DNA from 3 places in the Spiribacter sp. SSL99 genome. Region 1 is predicted to be linked to each of the others. Evidence: predicted binding sites of a transcription regulator. Region 1 holds the regulator's gene; each other region holds the start of a gene.
What was found. The regulator sigma-54, encoded in region 1, starts transcription at its own class of promoters, with help from an activator protein. The targets are predictions, from matches to a motif close to TGGCANGNTNCNTGCTT.

Region 1 (2,180 bases):
GGCATCGGTGTTCCGGCGGCTGTCGGTGCTCGACAACCTGCTCGCCGTGCTCGAGACCCGTGACGGGCTGTCACGCCAGGCACGGCTTGAGCAGGCGGAGGCACTCATGGAGGAGTTCGGCATCGGGCATCTGCGTGACCAGGCCGGGATCAGCCTGTCGGGCGGCGAGCGACGGCGCGTTGAGATTGCCCGGGCGCTGGCCGCCGATCCGCGCTTCATCCTGCTGGACGAGCCCTTCGCCGGCGTTGATCCGATCTCGGTGGGCGACATCAAGGGCATCGTCCGACACCTGGCGGAGCGCGGTATCGGCGTACTGATCACCGATCACAACGTCCGCGAGACGCTGGCCCTGGTCGACCGTGCCAGCATCCTCAACGCCGGCCGGGTGATCGCCGACGGGACCCCCGGCATGATCCTCGACAACGCCGAGGTGCGGGCGGTCTACCTGGGCGAGGACTTCCACCTGTGAGACTGGCGGGCGCCGGACAGCCGGCGTTACGCTGTCCAGACCAATTCGCACGCGGGGAACAATGAAGCAGTCGCTTGAACTTCGGGCCAGTCAACAGCTCACCATGACGCCCCAGCTGCAGCAGGCGATCCGGTTGCTGCAGCTGCCGGCGGCCGAGCTGGCGCTCGAGATCCGCGAGGCGCTCGAGTCCAACGTCATGCTCGAGCCCGAAGACGACACCGATCACGCCGCCGCAGCCGCCGCGCCCGAGGGGGCGACGCCGGCCACCCCCGATCCGTCGGAAGAGCGTCTGGGCTCGAACGCCACCGACGCCACCGAGCTGGGCGAGGGCATGGCGGTCTCCGAGCACTGGGATGACACCGGTCATAACGGGCCGGCGGGCGCCACGGCGGAAGGCGACGGCGGCAGCGACTTTCTCGATCGCCAGGCGGCCCCCGCCGATTCGCTGCGCGATCACCTGCAGTGGCAGGTCGATCTGTCCAGCCTGGGCGCGACCGACCGCCAGATCGCCGCCGCACTGATCGATGCCCTGGACGAGCGCGGGCATCTGGCCGAGCCGGTCAGCGAATTGCGGTCCGCCCTCGACGCCGATGTCGACGCCGACATCGACGAGGACGACATCAACGCCGTCCTCACGATCCTCCAGCACATGGACCCGATCGGCATCGGCGCCCGTGACGCCCGCGAGGCACTGCAGATCCAGATCGACGCCATGCCGCCGGACACGCCCGGGCGCCAGACCGCCCGCCAGGCCATTGAAGCCGACTGGTCACTGTTCAGCCCGGGCCGGCAGGTCGCGCTGCGCGAGCACCTGAAGGTCGACCAGGAACAGCTGGACGTGGCCCTGTCGCTGATCCGCCGACTCGACCCCCATCCCGGATCGCGATTCGGCGAAACCCGCACCGATTACGTTGTCCCCGACTGTCGGGTGCGGCGGGTCAACGGCCGCTGGCAGGTCGAGATCAACCCCGAGGCTTCGCCCCGGGTGCGCATCAACGACTACTACGCGAGCCTGATCCGGCGGGGCGACAGCAGCCGTGACAACAGCCTGCTGCGCGATCACCTGCAGGAGGCACGCTGGCTGATCAAAAGCCTGGAGTCGCGGCGCGACACGCTGCAGCGCGTGGCCGAATGCGTCGTCGAGCGCCAGCAGGCGTTTCTGGAGTATGGTGAAGAGTCGATGCAGCCACTGGTGCTGCGCGATGTCGCCGAGGCCATCGACATGCATGAATCGACCGTATCGCGGATCACCTCGCGGAAATACATCCTCACGCCCCAGGGGACGCTGGAGTTCAAGCATTTTTTCTCAAGCCATGTCCCGACGGCCGACGGCGGTGAGTGCTCGGCGACGGCCATTCGCGCGCGCATCCGCCGGCAGGTGGCGGCAGAAGATCCGGCCAGGCCACTCAGCGATTCACGGCTGACCGAGACGCTGCGTGGGGAGGGCATTCACGTGGCGCGGCGAACCGTGGCCAAATACCGGGAAGTCATGGGGATCGCCTCGTCAACCCAACGCAAACGGCTACGCTGAAGAAGAAAACATAAGGGGAAATCATGAAAATCGACATCACCGGCCATCACGTCGATGTCACCAACGCGCTGCGTGACTACGTCGAGGAGAAATTCCAGCGCCTCGAGCGCCACTTTGATCATGTCGTCGACGTCCATGTGATTCTGACCGTCGAGAAAAAGACCCGTAAGGCGGAGGCCA
Region 2 (2,180 bases), on a different contig from region 1:
CGCGCTCGTTCTGCAGGTAGACGTCGCCATAGGTCACCGGTCCGTCCACGCCCTCGCTCCAGACCAGATCGAAGACGCTCTCCACCTCCTGGAGGTACATGGCGATGCGCTCCAGCCCGTAGGTGATCTCGCCCATCACCGGCCGGCAGTCGAGGCCGCCGGCCTGCTGGAAGTAGGTGAACTGGGTGATCTCCATGCCGTTGAGCCACACCTCCCAGCCCAGGCCCCAGGCGCCCAGCGTGGGGGACTCCCAGTTGTCCTCGACAAAGCGGATGTCGTGCACCAGGGGGTCGAGGCCCAGCGCCTCGAGCGAGCCCAGATACTGCTCCTGGATATCCTTGGGTGAGGGCTTGAGCACCACCTGGAACTGGTAGTAGTGCTGCAGGCGGTTGGGGTTTTCGCCATAGCGGCCGTCGGTGGGCCGGCGGGAGGGCTGGACGTAGGCGGCGCGCCACGGCTCGGGGCCGATGGCCCGCAGGAAGGTCGCGGGGTGGAAGGTGCCCGCGCCCACCTCCATGTCGAGCGGCTGCATGAGGACGCAGCCCCGGTCGGCCCAGTACTTCTGCAGCGCGAGAATCAGCGCCTGAAACGTCATCGATGCTCTCCAGCAAAGCGGCGAAAGCGGAAAGTATAGCCCGCCCGCGCCATCCCTGTCAGGCAGCCCGCCGGCGCCCAATGCACGGTATTGGTGCGTTTGCACCACCAAACGCGTTAAGGTGGTGCATGCACCCGGATGATGCCCGGAATCGGTCACGGCAGGGCCCGTTTTGGTGCACTTCGGCGGGTTGGCACGGAAAATGCTTATCCCCGTAGGACTTTTCAATGAACATGACTGGAGGCCGAACGATGGCTCACACCGCCGACGACGTTCTTGCGATGATCAAGGACAACGAGGTCCGCTTTGTGGATCTGCGTTTCACCGACCCCAAGGGCAAGCAGCAGCACGTGACGCTGCCGGCCCACGCCGTGGATGCCGATCTCTTCACCGAGGGGAAGATGTTCGACGGCTCGTCAATCGATGGCTGGAAGGGCATCAACGAGTCGGACATGATCCTCATGCCCGATGCCGATACCGCCATGCTCGACCCCTTCTTCGACGACATGACGCTGACGCTGGTCTGCCAGATCATCGAGCCCAACACCATGCAGGGCTATGGTCGGGATCCGCGGTCCATCGCCCAGCGCGCCGAGGCGTATCTGCAGTCCACCGGCATCGGTGATGTGGCCTACTTCGGGCCCGAGAACGAGTTTTTCGTGTTTGACGATGTGCGCTACGGCACCAACATGAGCGGCTCGTTCTACAAGATCGACTCCCAGGAAGCCGACTGGAACACCGAGAAGGTCTACCCTGATGGCAACATGGGTCATCGCCCGGGCGTAAAGGGCGGCTATTTTCCGGTCCCGCCGGTGGACAGCCTTCATGACATGCGCTCGGCCATGCTCGAGTGCCTGACCGAAGTGGGCATGACCACCGAGGTGCACCATCATGAGGTGGCCACCGCCGGACAGTGCGAGCTCGGCGTGGGCTTCAACACCCTGGTCAAAAAGGCCGACGAGGTGCAGACCCTCAAGTACGTGGTGCACAACGTGGCCGCGGCTTACGGCAAGACCGCCACGTTCATGCCCAAGCCGGTCGTGGGTGACAACGGCAGCGGCATGCACGTCCATCAGTCCATCGGCAAGACCGGCGAGATGCTGTTTGCCGGCGATCAGTACGGCGGCCTGTCCGAGACGGCGCTTTACTACATCGGTGGTCTGATCAAGCACGCCAAGGCCATCAACGCCTTCGCCAACGCCTCGACCAACAGCTACAAGCGTCTGGTCCCCGGCTTTGAGGCGCCGGTGCTGCTGGCCTACTCGGCCCGCAACCGCTCGGCGTCGGTGCGCATCCCGTGGGTGGCCAATCCCAAGGCCCGGCGGATCGAGCTGCGCTTCCCGGACAGCACCGCCAACCCGTATCTGTGCTTTGCCGCGATGCTGATGGCCGGCCTTGACGGCATTCAGAACAAGATCCATCCCGGCGATGCCATGGACAAGGACCTCTACGATCTGCCGCCCGAGGAAGAGGCCGAGATCGACAAGGTCGCGTTCTCGCTGGAAGAGGCCCTGGACGCGCTCGACAAGGACCGTGAGTTCCTCAAGGTCGGCGGCGTGTTCACCGACGATTCCATCGACGGCTA
Region 3 (2,180 bases), on a different contig from region 1:
TCACCGGCCACTTCGCCGTTGGTCTCCCAGACCACCGAGAACTGCCCATCAGGCTGGATCTCACCGATCATCACCGGCTTGGTGATGTGGTGGTTGGGCATCATGGTGGCGTAGCCGCCGGTGAGATTGGGGACGGTCACGCCGATGATCGCGTCCTGCACCGCTTCAACGTCGGTTGTACCGGCCCGGCGCACGGCCTCGACCCACATGTTGAAGCCGATGTAATGGGCCTCCATCGGATCGTTGGTGACCGCCGAGGTATCATCCTTGAACTCGTGCCACGCCTGGATGAACTCGACGTTCTCCGTGGTCGGCGCGCTCATGAAGTAGTTCCAGGCCGACATGTGACCGACCAGCGGTTCGGTGTCGATCCCGGCAAGCTCCTGCTCACCCACCGAAAAGGCCACCACCGGAATATCCGAGGCGGAAACGCCCTGGTTGGCCAGCTCGGTGTAGAACGGGACGTTGGCGTCACCGTTGATGGTCGAGACGATGGCGGTCTTCTCACCCTGGCCCCCGAAGTCGCGCACATCCGAGACGATGCTCTGCCAGTCGGAATGCCCGAACGGCGTGTAGTTGATCATGATGTCTTCCTCGGCCACCCCGTTATCCATGAGGTACTGCTCGAGGATCTTGTTGGTCGTGCGGGGATAGACATAGTCGGTCCCCAGCAGCGCGAAGCGCTCCACGTCCAGTTCGTCCATCAGGTAATCAACCGCCGGAATGGCCTGCTGGTTGGGTGAGGCCCCCAGATAGAACACATTCTCGGAGGATTCCTCGCCCTCATACTGCACCGGGTAGAAGAGCAGCCCGTTGAGCTCTTCGAACACCGGCAGGACGGACTTTCGCGAGACCGATGTCCAGGTGCCGAACACCACGTCAACCTCGTCGTCCGCCAGCAGCTGCCTTGCCTGCTCGGCGAATCGCGGCCAGTCCGAGGCCGGGTCCACGACCACCGGTTCGATTTCGCGTCCAAGCAGGCCGCCGTTCTCGTTCTGCTGCTCGATGAGCATCTCGACGGTTTCCTTGAGGGCCGTCTCACTGATCGCCATCGTGCCGGACAGTGAATGCAGGATGCCGACCTTGATCGGATCCTCCTCCTGGGCCAGTGCGCTGTTGCCTCCCAGCCCAAGCGCCAGAACGCCAGCGGCAAGCGTACTTGCCATGCCGTTATGCAGTCGCTTCTTTGCGTACATGCGTGAACTCCTTTGAAGTGAATCACCAGGCCGACCATCGGCCTGTTCACTGGATAGCAATTAACGTGCCAGCTGTTCGGGCTACCGCCCGGCAGGCGTCAACCGGTGTCGCATGCGCCACACTGGTGCGGCCGCGACCGGCGATTCCCGCTCGTAGTGCACGCTAGGCCACCGAGCGCGCCAGCATGCCCTCCCGCAGGATGAATTCGATGATGCCCTCAACGCCTTCTCCGGCGGCGATGCTGGCAAGCTGGAACGGGGCCTCGCCGCGCATCATGCGGCTGTCACGGGCCATCACGTCGAGCGACGCCCCCACCTGCGGCGCGAGGTCGGTCTTGTTGATGACCAGCAGGTCAGAACGTGTGATGCCGGGGCCGCCCTTGCGCGGGATCTTGTCGCCGGCCGAGACATCAATGACGTACAGGGTCAGATCGGAGAGTTCCGGCGAGAACGTGGCCGAGAGGTTGTCGCCACCACTTTCAATGAACACCACATCGAGATCACCGAAGCGCGCCTGCAGATCGGCGACCGCGGTGAGATTCATCGAGGCATCCTCGCGGATGGCGGTATGCGGACACCCACCCGTTTCAACGCCGACGATGCGCCCGCTGGGCAGTGCCTCGTGGCGCGAGAGAAACTCGGCATCCTCGCGGGTGTAAATATCATTGGTCACCACGGCAAGCGACAGGCGCTCGCGAAGCGCCCGGCACAGCGCCAGCGTGAGGGCGGTCTTGCCGGATCCGACCGGTCCACCGATACCGACGCGCAGCGGAGTGGGGTTATCTGTCATGACGGGTCATCCTCCGGAATTGTGATCGTTCAGCTGCGGAACAGCCGTGAGTACTGGACCTCGTGCCAGCCGCTGGCCAGGCTGACGCCCGGGGTGGTGGCACCAATGGATTCATCATCGAGGGCAGCGGCGTTGTCGACGGCCCCGGGGATGGCGTCCGCGATACGAAGCAGCGCACGCTGACCGGCGCTCTG

Region 2: a site for sigma-54 is predicted at 787-803, ahead of glnA (glutamate--ammonia ligase). Genes of this name have one in related genera too.
Region 3: a site for sigma-54 is predicted at 1,251-1,267, ahead of urtA (urea ABC transporter substrate-binding protein). Genes of this name have one in related genera too.

The regions. Positions count from the first base shown of each region.
Region 1 is NZ_MAOM01000018.1:31,285-33,464, reverse strand. It holds gene lptB (LPS export ABC transporter ATP-binding protein) at 1-469, shown strand, start outside; gene BA899_RS06735 (RNA polymerase factor sigma-54) at 531-2,000, shown strand; gene hpf (ribosome hibernation-promoting factor, HPF/YfiA family) at 2,024-2,180, shown strand, end outside.
Region 2 is NZ_MAOM01000016.1:93,062-95,241, forward strand. It holds gene glyQ (glycine--tRNA ligase subunit alpha) at 1-595, opposite strand, end outside; gene glnA (glutamate--ammonia ligase) at 847-2,180, shown strand, end outside.
Region 3 is NZ_MAOM01000017.1:146,465-148,644, reverse strand. It holds gene urtA (urea ABC transporter substrate-binding protein) at 1-1,196, opposite strand, end outside; gene ureG (urease accessory protein UreG) at 1,360-1,986, opposite strand; gene BA899_RS06400 (urease accessory protein UreF) at 2,016-2,180, opposite strand, start outside.